Regions from separate parts of the Rhizobium laguerreae genome, predicted to be linked through region 2. Evidence: riboswitches for the same ligand, from Rfam matches in the RefSeq annotation. Region 2 holds a riboswitch; each other region holds the start of a gene.
What was found. Region 2 has a riboswitch for thiamine pyrophosphate ahead of thiC (phosphomethylpyrimidine synthase ThiC). Riboswitches for the same ligand answer to the same signal wherever they lie in the genome.
Positions count from the first base shown of each region.

Region 1: linked by a shared signal. The riboswitch ahead of HFO71_RS15835 (YkoF family thiamine/hydroxymethylpyrimidine-binding protein) and the one ahead of thiC (phosphomethylpyrimidine synthase ThiC) in region 2 are both predicted to bind thiamine pyrophosphate.
Region 3: linked by a shared signal. The riboswitch ahead of thiM (hydroxyethylthiazole kinase) and the one ahead of thiC (phosphomethylpyrimidine synthase ThiC) in region 2 are both predicted to bind thiamine pyrophosphate.

Region 1 is NZ_JAAXQT010000004.1:380,724-388,792, forward strand. It holds gene HFO71_RS15825 (ABC transporter ATP-binding protein) at 1-283, opposite strand, end outside; gene HFO71_RS15830 (ABC transporter permease) at 280-1,086, opposite strand; gene HFO71_RS15835 (YkoF family thiamine/hydroxymethylpyrimidine-binding protein) at 1,099-1,707, opposite strand; TPP riboswitch at 1,698-1,811, opposite strand; gene HFO71_RS15840 (NADPH-dependent FMN reductase) at 1,974-2,573, opposite strand; gene soxR (redox-sensitive transcriptional activator SoxR) at 2,656-3,120, shown strand; gene HFO71_RS15850 (SDR family NAD(P)-dependent oxidoreductase) at 3,232-4,002, shown strand; partial or broken gene HFO71_RS15855 (ArsR/SmtB family transcription factor) at 4,029-4,193, shown strand; gene HFO71_RS15860 (LysR family transcriptional regulator) at 4,385-5,278, shown strand; gene HFO71_RS15865 (formate dehydrogenase subunit gamma) at 5,414-5,893, shown strand; gene HFO71_RS15870 (formate dehydrogenase beta subunit) at 5,890-7,446, shown strand; gene fdhF (formate dehydrogenase subunit alpha) at 7,504-8,069, shown strand, end outside.
Region 2 is NZ_JAAXQT010000019.1:15,979-24,047, reverse strand. It holds gene HFO71_RS36120 (Rossmann-fold NAD(P)-binding domain-containing protein) at 414-719, shown strand; gene HFO71_RS36115 (CrpP-related protein) at 1,145-1,399, shown strand; partial or broken gene HFO71_RS34535 (IS3 family transposase) at 1,910-2,090, opposite strand; partial or broken gene HFO71_RS36110 (thiamine phosphate synthase) at 2,462-2,791, opposite strand; gene HFO71_RS34530 (thiazole synthase) at 2,788-3,561, opposite strand; gene thiS (sulfur carrier protein ThiS) at 3,565-3,762, opposite strand; gene thiO (glycine oxidase ThiO) at 3,759-4,733, opposite strand; gene thiC (phosphomethylpyrimidine synthase ThiC) at 4,735-6,561, opposite strand; TPP riboswitch at 6,653-6,784, opposite strand; gene HFO71_RS34510 (hypothetical protein) at 6,963-7,673, opposite strand.
Region 3 is NZ_JAAXQT010000014.1:94,256-102,324, forward strand. It holds gene HFO71_RS32425 (glycoside hydrolase family 3 protein) at 1-515, opposite strand, end outside; gene HFO71_RS32430 (GNAT family N-acetyltransferase) at 540-1,019, opposite strand; gene thiD (bifunctional hydroxymethylpyrimidine kinase/phosphomethylpyrimidine kinase) at 1,237-2,046, opposite strand; gene thiE (thiamine phosphate synthase) at 2,043-2,678, opposite strand; gene thiM (hydroxyethylthiazole kinase) at 2,675-3,478, opposite strand; TPP riboswitch at 3,522-3,618, opposite strand; gene HFO71_RS32450 (ABC transporter ATP-binding protein) at 3,769-5,457, opposite strand; gene HFO71_RS32455 (acetamidase/formamidase family protein) at 5,454-6,398, opposite strand; gene HFO71_RS32460 (ABC transporter substrate-binding protein) at 6,466-8,069, opposite strand, start outside.

The sequences.
Region 1 (8,069 bases), on a different contig from region 2:
CATTGTCGATGATCCGGCGCCAGGGCATCAGCGCATCGCGTTGCGGCATGAAGGCGAAGGAATGCGGCGCCTGTTCCAGCGGCGCGCCCTTGAAGAGCATGGTGCCGGAATCGGGCCGAAGCGCCTGTGTCAGCAATCTCAGTACCGTCGATTTTCCGGAGCCGGACGGGCCGACGATCGAGACGAACTCGCCGTCTGCGACGGCGAGCGAAATATCGCCCAGCACCTTCATGCCGTCGAAGGACTTCGAGATGTTGGTGAGTTCAACCATTCCATCGCTCATCGGCGCTGCTCCCCGGATTGTTGCCAGGGCATGACGAGGCGCTGGATCATCAGCGTCAACCCGAAGAGGCAGAGCGTCAGCACGGCGCTGACGACGACGGCGGCGAGCACGAGATCGGGGCGGAAGTTGTTCTTGGCGTTGAGGATATAGATGCCGAGGCCGCGGGCGGCGCCGGCATATTCGGCAAAGATCGCGCCGACGACGGCATAGGTGATCGAGATCCGCAGGCCGGCGAAGAAATAGGGCAGCGAGGAGGGAAGCCGTGCCAGACGGAAAATGCGCCAGCGGCTCGCCTTCATCGAATTCAGCAATTCGGCGATGTCGCGGTCGGTCGATTCATAGCCCTGCAGCAAGGCGACGAGCAGCGGGAAGAAGGTGACGAGCGCCACCAGCAGGATCTTCGGCAACAGGCCGAAGCCGAACCAGAGGACGACGAGGGGGGCGATCGCCACCAGCGGCAGGGTCTGGCTGGCGATGAAGATCGGCAGCAATGCCCGGCGCATGAAGGGCACGAAATCCATGAGGATCGAGGCGGCGAAGGCGAAGGCAAGCGACAGGGCGAAACCACCGAGTGTCGCGCCGAGCGTCGGCCAGGTGTTTGATATCAGTGCCTCGCGGTTCAGCCAACCCTGGATGACGATGCGCGAAGGCGCCGGCAGGATGGACGGTTTGATGCCGGAGAGATCGACATAGAGTTCCCATGCCGCCAAGAAGATGCAGCCGGCGAGCAAGGCGGGTATGCCCCGGTAGAGAGCGGCGCGGAGCGCGGCAAGGCGCGATTCCGATGGTTTTGACGGTGTCATCAGCGTTCGATTTCAAGCTTTCGTCGGGCTGTTGGCCGACACCGTGATGTCGAGGGTCACATGCCCTTCGGGTTCGCCGAAGCGCGAGAAGGCCTCACGAATGGTGGCGAAGACGGCGCCAGCGTCGCCAGAGAGCCTGGTGCAGAAATTCTTGGCGCGGTCGAAGGTGCCGGAGCGCTTCAGAAAGTCGATGCAGCCATAGATCTCGTCCATATGGGTACCGGTTCCCATGACATTGAGCGAGAATTGCGCAGCGGTCGGCTGTCCAGTTTCGGCGGTGATTTCAACGGCGGCAAGTGCGGCTGTTATACGCTCGGCAAGCGGCTCCGCCTGGCCGAGGGAGGGGTTGACGCCGCAGATGGCGTCGTCGGGCTCGCCGGGGCAGCCGCGTGAAACGGCAGCGGACAGCACGCAATGCTCGCCGGTCTTTGTGGCGGCGACGAAAAGATCGTGCATGGCGGCGAAGAGAATGTCAGGCGGGCCGACCAGCAAAGTGGAGATGTCATCGGTCTCGATGCGCAGCCGGTCGCGATAGGGGTCGAGCGCCGTGACGGCATCGAGAATGATGCCGACGAAATTGTCGGACATCGGATAGAGTGACACTTGTGCGCCTGAGAACATCTGAACCTCGCTCCGCTGGCATTACCCAGATCAGCTTTGAAGGGTCCAGAGGCTTGCGCCTCACATCTCAGCCCCGGCAATACGGAGCTCCCCTGTTATTTGCGCGGAAACTACCACCGGGGTTTTCTCCCCGCAACAGCAAAATTGCGAACCCGTCCGTGCGGTCGGAATGAACCGGATGTGAGGGAAAACACCCGGGCGGAGGATCTGCCCGGGTGTTCCCAATGGTTCCGTACCTGCCGGGAACGGAACCGGAGCTTTCTGGCTTATGCGTACGTCTGAAAAGACGCGCGGCGCTCCATGTCGGCATAGGGACGATCGCTGCGGGCGGTGACGAGCGCTTGCGTCCACCATTCCAGCCTCGCCATCATCCGATCGAGCAAACGCATTGTATCGGCGGGATTATCGAGTTGTCCGTCTGGGTCGAAGCGGTTCCAAGGTGCGGCAAAGCTCACCGAATCGCGGATGGTGACGGCGTGCAGTTCGGCAAAGACCAGCCGCAGCTGTTCGACGGCGCGCAGGCCGCCGGATATGCCGCCATAGGAAACGAAGGCGACCGGCTTGCCCTGCCAGGGCTCGAAGAAGAAATCGATGATCGACTTCAACGAGGCAGTGAAGCTGTGATTGTATTCCGGCGTGACGATGATGAAGGCGTCGGCCATGCCAAGCCGTCCTGCGAGCCTGTCGACTTCGGGATGCGCCATGTCACGGTTGGCCGGCAGTGCGAAATCCAATGGGTCGATGATGTCGATATCAAATTGTGGGAAGCGGATGAGCTCCTGAGTCAGCCATTTGACCACCCGGTCGCAGATGCGGCCCTCTCTCGTGCTTCCGTAGATGACAGCCAGCCTGGTGGGTGTTTGCATGCGTCGCTCCTTATTGCGATTGGACTTTACGATTGCAGGAGCAAGGGTTATAAAACCTCAACTAATCTTGAGGTCAAGAGGCATGGATACAATTCCGGCAGCGCCGCTCGGCAAGCTCCTGACGGTCGGTGAAGTGGCGGAGCGCAGCGGCCTGGCTGTCTCGGCGCTGCATTTTTACGAGACCAAGGGGCTGATCTCAAGCATCCGCTCCCGCGGCAATCAGCGGCGCTATGGGCGCGATGTGCTTCGCCGGCTCGGCATCATCAAGGTGGCGCAGCGTGTCGGCATTCCGCTTTCGGAAATCCAGGCGGCGTTCGAGTCCCTGCCGCAGGGACGCACGCCGACAGTGGCCGACTGGCAGACGCTTTCGGCGCGCTGGAAGGATGATCTCGACGCGCGAATCAGGCGGCTTAGCCTGCTGCGCGACCGTCTGACCGGCTGCATCGGCTGCGGCTGCCTGTCGATCGAAAGCTGTCCGTTGCGCAATCCCTGCGACCGGCTCGGCAAGGAGGGGCCGGGCGCGCGGCTTCTGGAGACCGAAAACTAACCCCTGTTTTCGCCGGGAAAGATCGATGCGCGCCTTTCTTTCAGTCGGCGCGCTCATATGTTAAGGGCGAATGACACAACCGGCGGCACTGTCCGCGAGGAGGACGGCTTCGTGTTCCATCCCAGACTGTTCGAAAATCGCAATGTCGTGGTGACCGGCGCCGGCCGCGGCATCGGCCTTGAAGTGGCCCGGCAGTTCCTGGACTGCGGCGCGAAGGTGATCGTCCATACCGGGCGCAAGCCGGGACGCGACCTGCCGGATTTCCTGCTGACGGCTGAATCCGAAAGACGGGCGCTGCTGCTTAATGCCGATTTCTCTGCAGTCGGTGGGGCAGCGCAATTTGCCGAGGATACTCTCGCCTTTTTCGATAAGGTCGATGTGCTGGTCAACAACGCCGGCACCATGCTTGGTCGTTTTCCCGCTGCCACACTCACCGATGCAGAATATGAGGCGGTCGTGCGGCTCAACCAGACATCGGTGGTGGCGCTGACGCGGGCGCTGCTGCCGGCATTGAAGGCGGCTGGTGGTGCTGCCATCGTCAACACCGTTTCGATTTCGGCGCTGACCGGCGGCAGCCCCGGTTCCTCGATCTATTCGGCCTCGAAAGCCTTCGTTGCGACCTATTCCAAGGCGCTTGCCCGTGAGCTTGCACCGGACGGAATCCGCGTCAATTGCGTGTCGCCGGGAACGATCGAGACGGATTTCCATGAGCGCTATTCCTCTCGCGAAAAGCTGGAGCAGACGAGAAAATCCATCCCCCTGCAGCGGCTCGGCACGGCGGAGGACTGTGCTCCCGCCTATCTGTTCTTGGCGGCTCCCTCGCTCTCGGGCTACATCACCGGACAGGTGGTCGAGATTAATGGAGGTCAGCTTATCTGCTGATTTGTTTGGACGTTTTTTGACATATCATCCAGCAGGCAATGGTCTCGCAGCAACTGGCGCGGTTAAGGCTCGAAAGCCTGGTCCATACGCGCCGCCAGGGCAGGCTGGTCTATTACAGCATCGGCAATGTCAGCGTGCTTGCCTTTCTCGAATCGCTGTTCGATCTTTTTCCGGCTGCAGAAAACAGTTAGAGCATGATGCCGAAAAGTGTGCGCGGTTTTCGGACGACATCATGCTCTATTTCTTTGATTTAGATCAGGATTCAGATTTTAGGCCGATCGGGCCTAAAATCATCCTGATCTAGAGATCGCCCTTGCGGCGCGCGGCTGCTGCGTCAAAGATGAACTGACCCGGATGATGTCACGCCGGATCGGGAGACCGGATGATCGACAAGCTGGAATTCTTCATCGCCCTTGCCAATGAAAAGCATTTTGGCCGTGCCGCGGAGGAGTGCGGGATCTCGCAGCCGACGCTTTCGGCGGCCATCCGGCAGCTCGAGGATCAGCTCGGCGTCATGCTGGTGCAGCGCGGTTCGCGGTTCCAGGGGCTGACGCCGGAGGGGCAGCGGGTGCTCGAATGGGCCCGGCGCATCGTCGGCGATGCCCGCACCATGCGCGAGGAGATGCGCGCCGCGCGCCGCGGTCTTTCCGGCCACATCCGCCTCGCCGCCATTCCGACCGCCCTTGCCATGCTGTCGCGCATCACCACGCCCTTTCAGGAGCGGCATCCCGGCGTGACCTTCTCGATCGTCTCGCGGAATTCGCTGCAGGTGTTGAGCATGCTCGAAAACCTCGAAATCGATGCAGGCGTCACCTACCTCGAAAACGAGCCGCTCGGCCGCGTTACGACCGTTCCCCTCTATGCCGAGCGCTATAATCTGATCACGGCTGCCGGCAGCCCGCTATCCGATCGCGACAACGTGACCTGGCGGGAGATCGGCGACCTTCGGCTTTGTCTATTGACTGCCGACATGCAGAACCGCCGGATCATCAACCGCCACTTGACGGAAGCAGGCGCCACAGCGCATCCGACACTCGAATCCAACTCGATGATCGTGCTGTTCTCGCATGTCAGGACCGGACGCTGGGCGAGCATCATGCCGCGCAACGTCGCCAAATCCTTCGGATTTCCAGTGGAAATTCGCATGATTCCAATCGTTGAGCCGGAGGCGCATCATCTGGTCGGCCTTGTTGCGCCTTATCGCGAGCCCTTCACGCCGCTTGTCTCGGCCTTGCTGCATGAAGCGAGAGTGCTCGTACAAGATGAAGAACTTTGATAGAAAAAACCTATCAAGCAACGAGATAGCTTTATTGATCGCCGGCTGCTTCCCTGAGATGGTGGTTACGGAATAGCACTCGGCCGGGGGAGGCCCGCTATTTCGCAACGAGCAAGCCGCTGGGAGGGCTGCCTTATGACCATTCATATCGCCGAAGGCGATATTGCAGAGCGCACCCGAGCCATCGTCGCCGATCTTCGCTTTCTCGAAGGGCCGCTGCTTCCAATTCTGCACGAGGTTCAGCAGGAATTCGGCTATGTGCCGCAGGAAGCCATGCCTGTTATCGCGGAGGAATTGAACCTCTCCCGTGCCGAGGTGCATGGCGTGGTGACCTTCTATCATGATTATCGCGACCATCCCGCCGGACGGCATGTGCTGAAGCTCTGTCGCGCCGAAGCCTGTCAGTCGATGAGCGCCGATGCGCTGGCCGAACGCGTCAAGGCGCTGCTCGGCATCGATTTTCATCAAACGACGCTCGATGGCGGCGTGACGCTGGAGCCGGTCTATTGTCTGGGGCTCTGCGCCTGCGCGCCGGCGGCGATGCTCGACGGCGAGGTCTATGGCCGGGTGGACGATCAGACGGCGGCGGAACTCGTCGCGGAGGCACGCCGATGACGGTCAGGATATATGTTCCGCGCGATGCCGCAGCGCTGGCGCTCGGAGCCGAAAAGGTGGCAAAGGCGATTGCCCAGGAGATCGCCGCCCGCGGCTTCGATGCCGAGATCGTGCGCAACGGCTCGCGCGGAATGTTCTGGCTGGAGCCGTTGGTCGAGGTCGAGGTTGCCGGCAAGCGCATCGGCTACGGGTCGGTGAAGGCGAAGGATGTGCCTGGTTTGTTCGATGCCGGGATGATTGATGGAGGCGAGCATCGGCTCTGTCTCGGGGAGGTTGAAGACCTCCCGTTCCTCAAGGAACAGACCCGCCTGACCTTCGCCCGCTGCGGCGTCACCGATCCGCTTTCGCTTGGCGATTACGAGGCGCATGGCGGTCTTGCCGGCCTTCGTCGCGCCATCTCGATGACACCAGTCGATATCGTCAAGGAAATCACCGATTCCGGCCTGCGCGGACGCGGCGGCGCCGGCTTTCCCACCGGCATCAAGTGGAAGACCGTTCTCGATGCCGCCGGCGAACGCAAATATATCGTCTGCAATGCCGATGAGGGCGACAGCGGCACCTTTGCCGACCGGATGATCATGGAGGGCGATCCCTTCGTGTTGATCGAGGGCATGGCGATATCAGGGCTCGCGACCGGGGCGACCAAGGGTTTCGTCTATACGCGTTCGGAATATCCGCATGCGATCTCAGTCATGACCGAGGCCGTCGGCATTGCGCGCCAGGCCGGCATTCTCGGACCATCGGTGCTCGGCTCTGGCCGCGCCTTCGATATCGAAGTGCGCACCGGCGCCGGCGCCTATGTCTGTGGCGAGGAGACCGCGCTGCTCAACAGCCTCGAAGGCAAGCGCGGCATCGTGCGTGCCAAGCCGCCGCTGCCGGCGCATAAGGGGCTGTTTAACTGTCCGACCGTCATCAACAATGTGATCTCGCTGGCTTCGGTGCCCGTCATCATGGAAAAGGGCGCGGCCTTCTATCGCGATTTCGGCATGGGCCGCTCACGCGGCACCATCCCGCTGCAGATTGCCGGCAATGTCAGATATGGCGGCCTCTTTGAGACGGCCTTCGGTCTTTCGCTCGGAGATATCGTCGACAGGATCGGTGGCGGTACAGTGACGGGACGGCCGGTCAAGGCCGTACAGGTCGGCGGACCGCTCGGCGCCTATTTCCCGCGGGCGCTGTTCGACACGCCATTCGATTACGAATCCTTCGCCGCCAGGGACGGGCTGATCGGCCATGCCGGCATCGTCGTCTTCGACGACACCGCCGATATGCTGAAGCAGGCGCGTTTCGCCATGGAATTCTGCGCCGTCGAAAGTTGCGGCAAGTGCACGCCCTGCCGCATCGGCTCGACGCGCGGCGTGGAGACGGCCGACAAGATCGCTCACGGTATCGAGCCGGAGAAGAACCGGGCGCTGCTTGCCGATCTCTGCAACACGATGAAGTTCGGCTCGCTCTGTGCGCTGGGTGGGTTCACGCCCTATCCTGTGATGAGCGCCATGACGCATTTCCCGGAGGATTTTTCGCCGGCACCTCTGGTGGAGGCGGCGGAATGACGCGTTTTTCATGGAACGCCTGCGCTGACCTCACCATCTCAAGCAAGGAGACCAATCATGTCTCTCATCCATGAAATCGACTACGGCACCCCCGCTTCGAAGTCAGAGGCCATGGTGACGCTTACCATCGACGGTCAGCAGATCAGCGTGCCGGAGGGCACCTCGATCATGCGCGCCTCGATGGAGGCCGGCATAAAGGTGCCGAAGCTCTGTGCCACAGATATGGTCGACGCTTTCGGCTCCTGCCGGCTTTGCCTCGTCGAGATCGAAGGCCGCAACGGCACGCCCTCCTCCTGCACGACGCCGGTGGCGGCGAACATGGTGGTGCACACGCAGACGGGGCGGTTGAAGGATATCCGCCGCGGCGTGATGGAACTCTATATCTCCGACCATCCGCTCGACTGTCTCACCTGCGCGGCCAACGGCGATTGCGAATTGCAGGACATGGCGGGCGCCGTCGGCCTGCGCGACGTGCGCTACGGCTATGAGGGCGACAACCACGTCAAGGCGCGCAGCAATGGCGACATCAATCTGAAATGGATGCCGAAGGACGAGTCCAATCCCTATTTCACCTATGATCCCTCGAAATGTATCGTCTGTTCGCGCTGCGTGCGCGCCTGCGA
Region 2 (8,069 bases):
CAGCGGGATCGCAACCTTCTTGAAATGCGCAGGAGCTATCGAGACCGCCCTCCATTAGCGGTGGTGATCGGGGCGGATTGCAAGACATGTCGGCCACCCTACAAAACCCCTCCGCATAGCGACAACGAAACATGTGCAATCTCGAAGGCTTAGCCGCACCAAAATCGAGTTGCATCATCACGAGGTAGCCAAGGTTCCGAACAAGACGCATGCCGCAGCCACGTTACGCCAGGGAGTGAGGGTTCCGGATATTTTGTCCGCAACGTTCAAAGAGAGTGGCAGCCGGTCGACAGCGCAAGTCGCAGCTTCGGACCTTGTTCACGCCCTCTCCCGCAGCCTTTAGCAGCGCGTTGTTCCATTTTTATGACAGATAAGCTCCGGCTTTAAGATATCGACGCCTCGGCGACGCGGAAATGCATCCGCATCTCGCTGGTCTCGGCTTCACGATCGAGCAGTGCTCGTCGGTCAACGGAGCCGTTGAGGAAGCTGATATCGTCACCACGGTAACGGCAACAGTGCGCGACCATCCTCTCGGACAACCATGTCAGCCTGGCATCCACATGAACGCGGTGGTGGGGATGCCTGGCGAGACGGAACTTAGCAAGGATATCCTCCTGCGCTCGGACATCTTTTTGGAGTATCCGCCACAGAGCCGCATCGAAGGCCAGATCCAGCAGTTGCCGGTCCAGCATCCTCTATCGAACTTTGATGACTGGTAGAGTGGACGGCCGTGGAAGCGCCGACCAGATGTTCGACAGCGTCGGCTTCGCCATCGGCGCAGAGATGCAAGGCGGGATGGTGGTTCGAGCGTATGAGGATTTTTGGCCACATAGTGCGGTCGGCAACAAGATACCGACCCCACTGGTGAATTCGGAAAGCCGCGAGCCCGCTTCACGAATATGCGGGAAAGTCCGAAGAGCCGAGTCGATGTAACGATGCGGGTGCCGCCCATATCTGTGAGGTGCGTGCGCGATCTACGGCCACGAACCAGCGCCAGACGGACCTCATCGGTCACGCCGCAAGCCAGCATCCGACCGGAGGCACTCTCCACGAACAACTGTCCCGAATTACCGCACTATTTAGCATTCGCTTGCATGCGCAGACTGCGATGATACCGTTCGCCGACAACCTGGGGGGATCGCGTATGACAATTGAAGAGCTGATCGATATACAGGAAGCAGGTTCAAGAGCGCGGGTGCTCGGCCTGAAGGCTCACGAGAACCCATACCTCGCCGCCCACAGGACGCCTACTGGTGATGGCAGCGCTCTCGGAGATCGGCTTGCGCGACACGACGCGTGGAAGTTCGGTTGGGAAGCGGAGGACGCTAGCCGCGAAGGAAGGGTTGTTTCGCACTTCCAGGAATTGGCCTCTGCCAAACGGCGTTCGCATGATGCGTAACGTTATTGTGGTGGTTCGCTAGCGACGAGAAGTTTTCAGACCCGTCGCGGCAAAGGATCGGCATTTTTTCACCATCGGGTCGCCGCCGGCTGCCCAACTGCGGTGCAAACTCGCGACGGCCCACAATCAGCTTCCGAATCTGGCAGGAGCGTTCAGCCGGTAGGGAAGCTCCTAGGGAGTGATGCACTGATCATTCCCAAGCGCAGAGCGACGGACAAACATTCGAGAATTGCCTCGGCGCGATACGCTCATGGCCCGCAGGTTGGGCCAGGGCGTTCGAGAAACCTGCGGAGGCCGTTGAGCGGCCGTCGTCTTGAAGGAATCGGCCGAAGAACGGCGCGGCCTGAGCTCATAGTCTTGACGCCTTAAGGATGGTGGAACTCGAACGTCAAACAGGATGCAACCGCGCGTGGCAGCGCACAATGCTGGTGAATGCCTTCCGGGGCACTTGGCGGAGTTCGGTATCGCGACGCGACAGGGCATTGCCGGAGTCGGAATGCTTATGTGACACGGATCAAGCACCGGCACATAGCGCGAGAAGGTGTCGATCACCGTCAGAACCCGCAACTTCTTTCCGGTCGCCAACTGGTCGTGAACGAAGTCCATGGCCATGCCCCAACCCTCACGCTCTAAGAGCACATGCCCCCGACGGTAGCCGTAGCGCACTCTCGCAGATCTCGCGAATACGCCGTTCCAAGCCGGCCTGATCGGCACGGCGAGAGATGTAGTGTTAGCTTGAACGATCGAAGTTGAGCGTCCAATGACGGCCAAGGGCGTGCGTTATCGACATCATCCGGCCTCCACCCAATTCCTGCTCGCTTAGCGGCTCCGCTCCAATACGGCTATCTGCCTATGCAATCGCTGCCTTGGATCGAACCGGCTCAACGCTGCTTTTCCTTGATTTTCTCCGGAAGAAAGGAAGGCCACTATAATGAGGAATACGACGACCAGGTAACCTTAACTATCTCCGCTCTTGCTCCCACTTCGGCTTGCGACGGGGGTGGGAGCTGGCGGCGACACTTGCGGCGAAAGGCTCACCGGCTCGGAAGAAAGGACCTGGCTTGCCGCCAGTGCGGTTTCCAGCTCGCGTTCGTCGTGCGATGAGAGGCCAAGTTTCAGGGCTCGGATCGCGCCGAGGTCCGCTCTCGCAAGGTTCCTCCTGGCCGAGATGGACGAAGCCGCAACCTTCCTCGATCGCAAGCCGCCAGTGGTCGTTGACGATCAGCTCACATCGATTTAGCGCAGACTGCTACTGCGCGACTAATCTCGGTACATAATTCAGCCTCCGGACGATCCTTGATGCGCAACTGTACCAGCTTGATGCCGAGAGGGTACCAGTCGGGCAATCCACTCGGCGCTGTCGACGATCAGGCAAAACGGGTCGCGCTTCAAGTGAACACCGCCTTTCCGATCACCGGCGTGGAGGGTACGGCCATGTCGCGCGGCTCCATCAGTCCGGCGTTAAAGGCTTGATTGCCGGCGGCGATTGCCGCGGCAAAGGCGGCTGCCATCGCGGCGGGATCTGCCGCGCCGGCAACGGCGGTGTTGAGCAGAACCGCATCGAAACCGAGCTCCATGACCGCAGTTGCGTGCGACGGCCGACCGATACCGGCATCGACGATCAGCGACACGTCAGGGAAATGGGCCCGCATTGCTCTGAGCGCCGTGGGATTGAGCGGCCCGGCGGCACTGCCGATCGGTGCGCACCAAGGCATGAGCACCTTGCAGCCGGCGTCCAGCAGTCGTTCGGCCACAACCAGATCGTCCGTCGTGTACGGGAAGACTCCAAAACCTTCACCGACGAGAATGCGAGCCGCCTCGACGAGACCGAAGACATCCGGCTGTAACGTATCATGGTTGCCGATAACCTCGAGCTTGATCCAGTCGGTGGAGAACAGCTCGCGTGCCATCCTTGCCGTCAGCACCGCTTCCGCGACGCTGTGGCAACCTGCGGTGTTGGGTAGGATACGAACGCCGAGCGCGCGGACCATTTCGAAGAAGGTGCCCCCACTGCGGCCGCCAGACATTTCACGACGAAGCGAGACGGTGACGATTTCCGTCGCCGATTGCCTTACAGCCTCGGCGAGGACGGCAGGAGAGGGGTATCGCGCTGTGCCAAGCAGCAGACGGGAGGTAATTTCGGACCCATAAAGCGTCAGCATCAGTCAACCTCCCTGCATCGGCGACAGGATTTCGATTCTGTCATTGTCGTTGAGCGATCGATCGAACCGGTCTTCGCGATGGACAAGCTCACCGTTGACGGCTGTCGCCAGCCAATCACCCTCGTATTCCATCAAGACTAAAAGCTCCGACAGCGTCTCAGCCGCGACATCCAGAGCCTCGCCATTTACGATTAATTTCATGGGGCGTTCCTTCCCGTAGTGTGTTGGTTGAAGACAAGTTCAGCGGCCTCGGCGGCCATGGCTGGCGCGAGCAGAAAGCCGTGGCGGTAGAGGCCGTTGAGCGAGATCACCTTCCCCTGATGGCTTGCACGTGGAAGATTGTCCGGAAAGGCTGGGCGGATTCCGACACCCGTTTCGATTATGGTTGCATCGGCAAAGGCCGGATTTAGCGTGTATGCAGCGTTGAGCAGTTCCATCAGTGAACGGGCGACTATAGGCCCGTCGAATTCCGTCTCGATCATCGTCGCGCCGACCATGAACAGACCGTCTCCACGCGGGACGATGTAGACGGGGAAACGCGGATGGAGCAAGCGGACCGGCCGGGAGAGATCCACGTCAAAGCTTCTAAGGTAGAGCATTTCGCCGCGAACGCCGCGCAACTCCTTCGCCTCGCCGATCTGCGCTGCGCCCGTGCAATCGACGACACCGTCAAAGCTCTCCTCGTGCGGGCTCTCGCCCACGAAGGTGACCCCCTGAACCGTCAGCTTGGTGCGCAGCAGACACAACACTCGCCGAGGATCGAGATGGGCTTCGCGGCGAAAGAACAGCCCATGCCGGAATCGCCCGGAAAGAGAGGGTTCCAGCGACGCGATCGCCGGCTCTTCCAGCCATTCATAATCGGTCGTGCGGCAGGCAAAGCGTCTCAGTTCACCAAGATCGCGGGCCGACGCGACCACGAGCGTTCCGTTTCGTCGCACCTCTCCAGGCACCATTGCGTCCCATATGTCGGCGGCGGTGAGGCCGCGCATCAGCACGGCGCCATCAGCACTCTCCTGCTCGCACCAGGGCGCCAACATTCCGCCCGCGAGCCACGATGCAGCGCCGAGGAAACTGCCATATGGATCGAGCACGGTGACCTCGGCATCTCGAGCGCGCAGTTCATGCGCCACCGTCAGGCCGGCAACGCCGGCGCCTTTGACAAGCACACGCATCTCATTCGCCCAATTGCTGTTGGGTTTCTATCGGCATATAGATGCCGCCGCCCTCACGATAACGCGCAGCCATCGCATCCAGACCTTCCTTCTGTGCTTCGGCGCGGATATCGTGCGAGATGCGCATGGAGCAGAATTTTGGGCCGCACATGGAGCAGAAATGCGCCACCTTATGGGCTTCCTTCGGCAACGTCTCGTCGTGGAAGCTGCGGGCGGTTTCGGGGTCTAGCGAGAGGTTGAACTGATCCTCCCAGCGGAATTCGAAACGGGCACGCGAGAGCGCGTCATCGCGCAGCTGTGCTGCCGGATGCCCCTTGGCGAGATCAGCCGCGTGGGCCGCGATCTTGTAGGTGATAACGCCGGTCTTGACGTCAGTGCGATCGGGAAGGCCGAGATGCTCCTTCGGCGTGACGTAGCAGAGCATCGCGGTGCCGAACCAGCCGATCATGGCTGCGCCTATTCCAGAGGTGATGTGATCGTACCCCGGTGCGATATCCGTCGTCAGCGGCCCGAGCGTGTAGAAGGGTGCCTCGCCGCAGACCTCGAGCTGCTTGTCCATGTTCTCCTTGATCTTGTGCATCGGCACATGGCCGGGGCCTTCGATCATCACCTGGCAGTCTTTCGCCCAGGCGATCTTGGTCAGCTCTCCCAGTGTTTCCAGTTCGGCGAATTGCGCTGCATCGTTGGCATCGGCGATGGAGCCGGGACGCAGGCCGTCGCCGAGCGAGAAGGAGACGTCATAGGCGCGGCAGATGTCGCAGATCTCCTCGAAATGTTCGTATAGGAAGCTTTCGCGATGATGATGGAGACACCACTTCGCCATGATCGAACCGCCGCGCGAGACGATGCCGGTGACGCGGTTGACGGTGAGCGGGATGTAGTGAAGCCGCACGCCGGCGTGGATGGTGAAATAGTCGACGCCCTGTTCGGCCTGTTCGATCAGCGTGTCACGATAGACCTCCCAGGACAGGTCTTTGGCAATGCCCTCGACCCTCTCCAGCGCCTGATAGAGCGGCACGGTACCGATCGGCACCGGCGAATTGCGGATGATCCATTCGCGAATATTGTGGATATTGCGGCCGGTGGAAAGATCCATGACCGTGTCGGCGCCCCAGCGGGCCGCCCAGACCATTTTCTCGACCTCTTCCGTCATGGACGAGGTGACAGCAGAATTGCCAATATTGGCGTTGATCTTCACCAGGAAATTCCGGCCGATGATCATCGGCTCGGATTCCGGATGATTGATGTTGGCGGGGATGATCGCCCGACCCGCCGCCACTTCCTGCCGGACGAATTCCGCCGTCACATGGTCCGGAATATGGGCGCCGAAGCTTTCGCCGTCGCGGACCATGGCATCCGCCTGCGCCTTGCGACCAAGGTTTTCGCGGATGGCTATGAATTCCATCTCGGGCGTGATGATGCCTGATCGCGCATAGGCGAGCTGGGTGACCGCCTTGCCATCCCTGGCTCGTAGCGGCTGACGTTTAGTGGGAAATTCGGGCGTCAGCCTTTCGCCGCTGGCAAAGCCGTTGTCTTCGGGGCGGATATGGCGGCCCTGATAGGCTTCGACATCGCCGCGCGCGAGCACCCAGTCGCGGCGGAGCTGCGACAGGCCCTGCTCGATGCGGATATCAGCACCCTCGATCGTATAGGGACCGGAGGAATCATAGACGACAACAGGCGGCTCGCCCGATGTCGGATGAACGCTGATCTCGCGCATCGGCACACGGATGTCGGCGTGTATGTCTCCCGGGATGTAAATCTTCCGCGACGCCGGCAGCGGGCCTTTGGTGACTGTGGGGGTGATGGTCTTCGCGGCAATTTTCATGGTTTGAGGCTCCAAGTTTTCGATTGGAGACCCAGTCCTCAGCCGGAATGATGAAAAGACGCCGGCACGGATTCCGCGCGTGAATCCACTGCTTCGAGCGCTTGCACCGTCCCTACGCCAGTATGAACTGGATCAGGTTCAACGGGTCACTGCGCCACAATCGGCAAAGCCGTATTGTCCAGCAGTATCTCAGCCCCTTGCCGGGACCCCCCTGGTGAATGCAAAAAGGGTAGAGGCTTGCCGAGGGGACTGTCAAGCGACAATCTGCGATGGCTCGGGGTTAGGTTACACACAGGATATCGTGCGTGTCGCCGCTGTTAAACGATGGACAAGGGCAATCGTCCGGCCGGCACGCTTCCGCAAGACAAGCGCCCTTGTCGCATGCACGAGATACCGAAGCGCTATTGAGAAAGCAGGCGCGGAACTGGAAAGTCTAGTACTTTTTCCGTGTAGCTTTCGACCAGGGCGCTAAACGGCGTGCCGTCTGGAAGTTTCAATACGGCTCGATGTTCGAGCAGGAACGCCGGCAGGCCGGGGGAACTTGTTTCATGCGCTGTTAAGCCGTCCATGTCCCAGCCTTCGGATAGAGGGGACCAGAGCAACTTGGCAGACAGGTTTGTGCGAGTGAAATTGAGAGCCTGAACGGCTCTGCCAAACGCGATATCGCTGGTATTCAACGCCTGATTCATCTCTGCAGTTAATTTTGCAGGTACATACCAGTTGTCGGCTTCGGACAGGACGCGTTCGCCGCAGACCAGTCGGACGCGGCGATAGGCGATCAACTCACCGGGTCCGACGCTCAGAAGATCACGGATGTGCTCATCGGCCGGTTTGCCTTGCCCGTCCACACGCTGAGCTACGATCTTTGAACCTTCCGGTGCGAGCTTATGCGCGGCGCACCAGCGGTCAAGGGTAAACGTGGCACTGGCGTTACTCAGGAGATTTGCATTCAAGGTCTGGAGGATCGCAAGCGCTTCCACTCGAGATGCCGGCGTGTTCAGCCACTGAGATTCTATAGAAGGCTCTTGCGCAACTGCGATCTGGGTGCCCAGCAAGATGGCGGCCGCTGCAAGTGCGGCGATGCGAATGCATTTCGCAGGACATAATGACATGGAGAATGAAATCCTTTCTGCAGTATGATTGGGCAAACCTTGCGGGCCAAATATCCTTGATTTTTGCCGACGGGCGACCGTTGTCCGCGTACATGGTAGCGGCAGCAGGGTTTGAACTGCGGCTCGCGTGTACCGCACAATGGTCAGGTTCCTGAAGACTTTCTTACCATCTTTCGAGTTTGAAAACGTTGGCGACTGAGCCGGCGCTTCCATTCTGGAATTTGGAAACCCGAGAGACGTGGATTTCAAATGAGAAACGTGGCTGCCGGTCCGAATTCTCCCAATTCTATACTCGTAACTCTCACTCAAAGGTTCAACGCCTTTGTCTTCGCCCTCGCTTGTTGCGAGATGTTCATATAGCTGGATCGGATAAAATAGCTCGCAACCGAAAGCAAA
Region 3 (8,069 bases), on a different contig from region 2:
ATAACAGGCATGTTGCCGGTCTCGAGCAGGCCATCGACCACCTCGCGGCCGAGGGCAGCGATGAAATCGGGATCAGGGCCAAAGGAGCGGGCGCCGATGACCGCGCTCGTCGTCTCGAAGACGAGATCGAGAACGGGCGAGCATCCGCTGGAAAGGCCAAGTTCCGTCATCATCGCGCCCATGGCCTGGGAGGAAAGGCGCAATGCTTTTTTGCCGAGATCGAAATCGCGGCGCGCAAGTTCGGCGAACTGGCCGAAACTGCGGAAGAGCGGCCAGGGGCCGGCATCGAGATGCTGGACGCGGCCGCCTTCCTGGTCGGTGAAGACAGGCGCGTCGTCGCGGCCGACGGCTTCGCGGAAGCGCTCGATCAGCCGCCTCGTCTGCTCCGGCTCGCGCTGATTGCGCCGGCCGACGAAGAGGCCGAGCGGATTGGTGTCGCGAAAGAGGGCGAATTCATCATCCGAGATAGTGGGATTCGGAAGGCCGACGAAAAGGGCGAGCGGGGTCGAGAACAATTCTGGTGCTCCGGGATCAGATGGTCATTTCGGCATACTTCTCAGCATGCCTTCGTAGATGCCCTTATCGGGGGCGGGGATGACGATTGCGCCTGCGGTCCTGGCGTAGAAATCGACCGGCCCGGCATCGCCGATGAAGGCATAGGCGTGACCGAGCGCCTTCATGGTCTGAAGGCAGGCGGAAAAGAGGGCGAGCCCGATCCCTTTGCCGCGCGCATCGGGATCGACGCCGGTCGGGCCGAAGAAGCCGCGCGCCGTCGTGTCGTAGCAGGCAAAGCCGAGCAGCTTGCCTGCTTCAACGGCGATCAGGCAGGCAACGGGCTGGCGGGAAAAGGCGACCGCGACTTCGCTGGCCCAGTTCTCGCTGAACCGTTCGCGAACCCAGCTGACGATAAGATGCAGTTCCGGTGGGAGGGCCGGACGGATGGAGATGCCGACATCGTCGGCTTTGCTTTTCAGGTCGGCGAGCTCTGTGGAATATAGGCTCACAAGCAGGTCTGGCACCTGTCAATCCTCCAGTTATTCCGTTATTGCAGAACATATCCCCTTTTAGTGTCATAGACTTGGCTATCCGGCCGGGCTTGTCAACTAGGTTTTTCAAACGGCCAAAGGCATGCCGCCGCTGTCCCCAGGGTTTCAACGCCAGGTAGGTGCCGAACGCAAAAACGGCCCAGGAAGGGCCGGGCCGTTTCGATTGGCGATATGTTGGTTGAGCGAGCGTCTATTCGCCGTCTTTCCAGAGCGCATGAAAATGCTGCACTGGGCCGTGGCCGGAGCCGACGGTAAGGTGTCCGGCAGCCGCGACCGCGCCGGCGAGGTAATCCTTGGCGATGGCGACGGCCTCCCGCGCTGAGGCGCCCTTGGCGAGCTCGGCCGCCAGCGCGCTGGAGAGCGTGCAGCCGGTGCCGTGGGTATTCTTGGTCGGCACGCGCGAGGCTTCGAACCAGTGCAGGCCGGCGGCCGTGGCAAGCACGTCAGGGCTCTCGTCGCTGTCGAGATGTCCGCCCTTGACCAGCACCGCGGCCGGCCCAAGCGCCAGCAGGCGCTCGGCCTGCGCCGCCATGTCAGCTCGGTTTGTCGCCACCGGCTGGTGCAGCAGGGCGGCAGCTTCCGGCAGGTTCGGGGTCAGAAGCGTGGCAAGCGGCAGCAGCCGGCGGGTCAACACGTCGACCGCTTCAGGCGCGAGCAAGGCGGCTCCACCCTTGGCGATCATGACAGGGTCGATGACGATCGGAATATCGCGGTGGTCAGTCAGCGCACCGGCAACGGCGTCGGCGATGCCGGCATTGGCGATCATGCCGATCTTGACGGCATCAACGCGCACATCCGCAAAGACGGCTTTGATCTGGTCGGCGACGAATTGCGGTGGCACCAGGTACACGCCGCTGACGCCTTGCGTGTTCTGCGCCGTCAGTGCGGTCAGCACCGCCATGCCGTAGACGCCGCGGGCGGAAAAGGCCTTGAGATCGGCCTGGATGCCGGCGCCGCCGGAGGGATCGGAGCCGGCGATGGAGAGAACGTTGCGGATCATGCGCGGGCCTTTCGAATTTCTGCAGCGATGCGGCGCGTGGCCGCTTCGGGGTCGGGCGTGCCGCAGATGGCCGAAACGACGGCAAGTCCCTTGGCGCCTGCGGCGAACACCTGGGCGACATGATCGGCCTTGAGTCCGCCGATCGCGACCGATGGCACCGGCGAGGCCTTTACCAGCCTTGCAAGTCCGTCAAAGCCGATCGGCTGCTTGTGATCGGCCTTGGTCGGTGTCGCAAACACCGGCCCGACGCCGGTGTAATCGGCGAGATGAGGATCGACGGCACCGGCAAGCGCCTCGTTCTCGACCGATAGGCCGAGGATCATCTCGGGACCGATCATCGCCCGCGCTTTGCGCGCATCCATGTCCTCCTGGCCGATATGCAGGCCGTCGGCGCCGATGGCGATTGCCGCCTCCACGTCATCGTTGACGATGAGCAGGGCGCCGGTCCCATCCAGCGCCTGTTTCAAGGCGCGGCCGGTCTCGATCATCCTGATGGTGCCTGCGTGTTTGTTGCGCAACTGCACGATGGTCGCGCCGCCGGCAACGGCAAGGCGCGCAGTTTCGACCATGCCGATCCCGGCGCAGAGATCGGGGTCGAGGACGAGATAGAGCGAAAGGTCGAAGGCCTTCATGCGGCTGATATCCTTGCCCTGGCGTCAAGCGTTTCGGAGTCGAGCGCGGCCAGCGCATCGAGGAAACGCCAGGAGAAGGAGCCGGGGCCGGCCGCTCCACGGGCGGCCTCCTCACCGGCGATGGCGAAGGTTGAAAGTGCAGCGACCGTCGCACCGAAGATATCCTCAGGCGCTGTCGCGGCAAAGGCGCCGACAAGGCAGGTGAGCGAGCAGCCCAGTGCTGTGACCTGAGGCATCAAGACCGATCCGCCTTCGATGCGCACGGCTCGCTCGCCATCGGTGACGAAATCCACGACGCCGGTAACGGCGACCACCGCCTGCTGCCGTTCCGCCAGCCATCGCGCCGAACCTTCCGCTTGCTCGACCGGGTCGCGGCTGTCGACCCCCTGGCCGCGGCTCTCTCCGCCGGCAAGCGCGATGATCTCGGAAGCGTTGCCGCGGATGATAGTCGGTCGCAGGGCGAGCAATTCGGCAACCGCATTGCGGCGGAAGGCCGTGGCATAATGCGCGACTGGATCGAGCACCCAAGGTTTGCCGGCTGATGTCGCCACCTTCGCCGCCGCCTGCATGCCGTCAATCCATTGCGTCGACAGGGTGCCGATATTGATTGTCAGCGCGCCGGCGATCCCGGCGAATTCGCCGGCTTCATCCGCGGCATGCACCATGGCGGGCGAGGCGCCCGATGCAAGCAGGACATTTGCGGCGATATTCATGGCGACGTAATTGGTGATGCACTGAACGAGCGGCGGCTTCTCGCGCATCGCCTTTAGCATCGCTCCTGGTGTGGTTCTGGTCTGCATGTGGCCCCTTTCAGGCGGGGGCAGGCACGGGGCGGCCCGTATGGCGATGCCCCGAGCGACTCCCTCCGCCGGCATTATCCGGTTCAGGTTCGAAGGGTGCTTCTCAGCCCGTCTGTCGACGGGCGCCCCTGTCTCTCATCGCGCTCTTTTTCGCAGAGAACGGGGCTGATGTCATCCCGAAAAAGAGAGTTCCGTGATCGACGCGGCGCAACTCGACGATTTGGAAAAGTCGAGCCATTCCAGCAGTCGTGCGACATCCTCGTTTGTAACATTTAGCCATGCTTGGCCTTTCACGCATGCACTTCCCTGCCGCGATAGACCTCCGGATCGGGGATCGGAACCGCGGCGATCAGTGCGCGGGTGTAGGCTTCCCTCGGGTTCTCGAATATCTCTCGCCGTGTGCCGGTTTCGATTATGCGGCCGGCGCGCATGACGGCGACGTTGTGCGACATGCGCTCGACCACCGCCATGTCGTGGGAGATGAACAGATAGGCGAGCCCCATCGTTTCCTGCAGTTCGAGCAGCAGGTCGAGCACCCGGGCGCGGACCGAGACGTCAAGCGCTGCGACGCTCTCGTCGGCGACGATCAGCTTTGGCTCCAGCGCCAGCGCCCGGGCGATGCAGATGCGCTGGCGCTGGCCGCCTGAAAACTCGTGCGGATAGCGCGTCGCCGCATCAGGCGTCAGGCCGACCCGGCGCAGCAGTTCGGCGACGCGGTCCTGCCGTTCGCTGTGGTTGCCGATGCCGTGGATGACCATCGGTTCGCCGATCGCCTTGCCGACGGCCATGCGCGGGTCGAGCGAGGCATAGGGATCCTGGAAGATCATCTGCGCCGACCGACGCACGGGCTGCATCTCACGCTGGCTGAGCCCGGCGATATTGCGGCCGTCGATCAGGACATTGCCCTTGAAGGGAATGAGACCGAGCACGGCCTTGCCGGTGGTTGATTTGCCGGAGCCGCTTTCGCCGACGAGGCCGAGCGTTTCACCCGGCAGGATATCGAAGGAAACGCGATCGACGGCTGCGACCGGCGGCTTGCCCTTGAAAAACCGGCTTGCGGCATTGCCATAGGTGACGGTGAGGTCGCGCACGTTCAGGACCGGCGTGCGGTCCGGATGCAGCGTCTCGACGGCGCGCTGGGTGATGCGCGGCGGACGGTCGGTGCCGGCAAGCGCGCCGAGCCGCGGGACGGCGGCGAGCAATTGCTGCGTATAGGCCTCCTTCGGCCGCTGGAAGACGGCGAGCGCCGTTCCTTGCTCGACGATCCTGCCATTCTGCATGATGACGACGCGATCGGCCATTTCGGCGACGACGCCCATGTCGTGGGTGATCAGGATGATCGAGGTGCCGAATTCGCGCTTCAACTCGCGCATCAGCCTGAGGATCTGTGCCTGCACGGTGACGTCGAGTGCCGTCGTCGGCTCGTCGGCGATCAGCACCTTCGGCCGGCAGGAGAGCGCCATGGCGATCATCACCCGCTGGCGCATGCCGCCGGAAAGCTCGTGCGGATATTGCTTCAGCCGCCGGGCCGGCTCGGTGATCTGCACGGCATCGAGCATCTTCAGCGCCACCGCCTCGGCATTGTCGCTGCCCTGGTGCGCGCGGATTGCCTCAGTCAGCTGGTTGCTGACCGACATGACCGGGTTGAGCGAGGTCATCGGCTCCTGGAACACCATGGCGATATCGCCGCCGCGCACGCTGCGCATCGCCCGGTCGGAAAGCGTGAGCAGGTCGCGTTCGCCAAGCAGCACGCTGCCGGAGGCGACCCGCAGCGAGGCCTTGGGCAAGAGCCCCATGATCGACAGCGAGGTGACCGACTTGCCGGAACCGGATTCGCCGGCGATGCAGAGCGTTTCGCCGCTTGCAAGCTCGAAGCTGACATCCTGGAGCACCGGCTTGCGACCTTCGGGTGTGCGGGCATCGACGCTCAGCTTGCGAAGGCTGAGCACCGGTGCTGCGGCGGGCATGGCCTCGGTCACGCGAACACGATCCTCGGGAAGTAGAAGGAAACCACCCAGTTCGGCTGGTCGACGATCTCGCTGATCCGCAGATCGCCGCAGACCGAGCAGAGCAGATAGGCATCGATGGCGCTCATGCCGTGTTCGGCGCCGAGAAGATCGATCATGCGCATGACGCTTTCGCGCGCCCCGGTCATCAGATCAGGGCCGATGCCTGTCGTGACTTCGTAGCCGGCGCCGTCGAGATGGCGGGTCACCGGTTCGGTCGTGGTGAAGCGCGGCGTCTGCAGCTTGGCGTCCTTGACGAGCTCGATCGTCGCTTCGACGTTCATCTGGCTTTCGATCGCCGTGCCGCAGACTTCGCCATCGCCCTGGGCGGCATGGGTATCCCCGATCGAAAACAGTGCGCCGTCGACCTCGACGGGCAGATAGAGCGTCACGCCTGCCGTCAGGTCGCGGATGTCCATGTTGCCGCCGACGCGACGCGGGGGAACGACGGAATGGGTGCCGGGCTCGGCGGGTGCGACGCCTATCGTGCCGGCGAAGGGCTTCAGCGGCACGCGCCCGCCCGGACCGTAAAGGGCGGGCACCATGCTGTTGGCGTCATAAGACCAGACGTGCAGCGCCGGATCCTTGAATTGGTCGGCAAGCAGGCCGAAGCCTGGAATATTGGCCGTCCAGCCGACGCCCGACGGAATGAACTTGCGCAGCGTCACCTTCAGCGCATCGCCGGGCTTGGCGCCTTCGATATAGACCGGGCCGGAGACCGGGTTGATCTTGCCGAAATCAAGCGCGTTCAGCGTTTCGAGCGTCGCCTCGCTTCCGAGCTGGCCGCCCGATGAATCCATGCATTCGAAGTGGATGGTCTCGCCTGGCTTGGCGACGACTGCGGGGGCGAAATCCTTGTTCCAGCCGAAATTATGCTGGGCGCGGTGAATGGTGTGGGTGCAGGCGATGCACATGTCATGTCTCCCTCGATTTTATGACGCCTTCCCGGGCGGGACCGGGAAGGCTTTGTTTCTTCAGGGCTTATTGCTTGACGTAGATCGCGTCGTAATTGATGACGCGGGTCGGATCGATGTAGATGTTGTCAGCACCGCCCATGCGCAGCGACTTGGCGACGACGCGACGTTCGTTGATGACGGGAATCCACGGCGCATCGGCCATGATATCGGTGAAGATCTTGCCCCAGGCGGCGGTGCGCTCGGCGGCCTTTGCCGGATCGGACATGGAGTCGGCGGCAACGGCGCGTTTGTCGAGATCGGCGTTGCAATACCACGACCAGTTCCAGCCGCCCGGAACCGCACCGGCGCAACCGAGGATCGGGCCGTAGAAGTTGGACGGATCGGGGAAGTCGGCGATCCAGGCCATGCCGCCCGACCAGATCATCGGCGCTTCGCCTTCCGTGCCGCCGGCCGAGATGACGTTTGCCTGGGCCAGCGCCCGGACTTCGGCCTTGACGCCGACGGCGGCCAGATCCTGCTGGATCGCCTGGGCGCTACGCGGCTGCGGGTCGGTGTTCGTCGAGTAGAGCACGGTTTCGAAGCCGTCGGGATAGCCGGCTTCGGCAAGCAGCGCCTTGGCTTTCGCCACATCATAGGCATAGCCGGTGAAGGACTTGTCGTAGCCCGGCATCAGCGGCGGTAGCGGCTGATTGGCAGGCGTTGCGCGGCCGTTGAGGATGCGGGTGATGCGGTCCTTGTTGATCGCCATGTTCAGCGCCTGGCGAACCTTGACGTTGTCGAAGGGTTTCACTTTGGTGTTCAGCGTGATGTAGCCGGTGTGCAGCTGTTCGCCGTCGACGATCATCTGCGCGCCGTCGGCCGAATTCTTGATTTCGAGGAATTTTGCCGGCGGAATGCCGTCGCCGGCAATATCGACCTCGCCCTTCTGCAGGCGCAAGAGCGCCACCAGCGGCTCTTGGCCGACCTCGACCTTGAAGCTGTCGATGTAGGGAACGCCCTTGACGAAGTAATCCTTGTTGCGCTCGAAAACGAGCTGCTGGCCGATCGTCCAATCCTTGAGGATGAAGGTGCCGGAGCCGACCGGCTTCTTGCCGAAGTCGCCGGCGGCCGCCTCGACGGCTTCCTTCGGCACGACCGAGGCGAAGTTGATCGCGAGAACGTGCAGGAAAGTGGCGTCTGGGCGCGAGAGGTTGAAGATGACGGTGCTATCGTCAGGCGTCTCGATGCCGGAGAGCGTCGTCGTCTTGCCGCCGGTTTCATCCTCGAAGCCTTTGATGGCGCCGAAGAAACCCGCGCCAGGCCCCTGAGTCTTCGGGTCGACGGCGCGTTCGATCGAATATTTCACGTCGGAGGCGACGACCTCGCGACCGTTCGAAAACTTCACGCCCTTGTGCAGCTTGAAGGTATAGGTCAAGCCGTCGGGCGAAACGGTGAAGCTCTCGGCAAGCGAGGGAACCGGGTTCGGCGTGCCGGGCGCATAATCCATCAGGCGGGAATAGAGGCTCTTGATCATCGACCAGTTGACCCAGTCGTAGCCGATTGCCGGGTCGAGCGTGGTGATGTCGTCCTTGTAGGTGACGACGATATCGCCACCCTGCTTAGGCGTTTCCTGAGCCATGACGGACAATGGCGCGAGCGCCACGATCGTTGCCATGGTCGTCTGTTGCA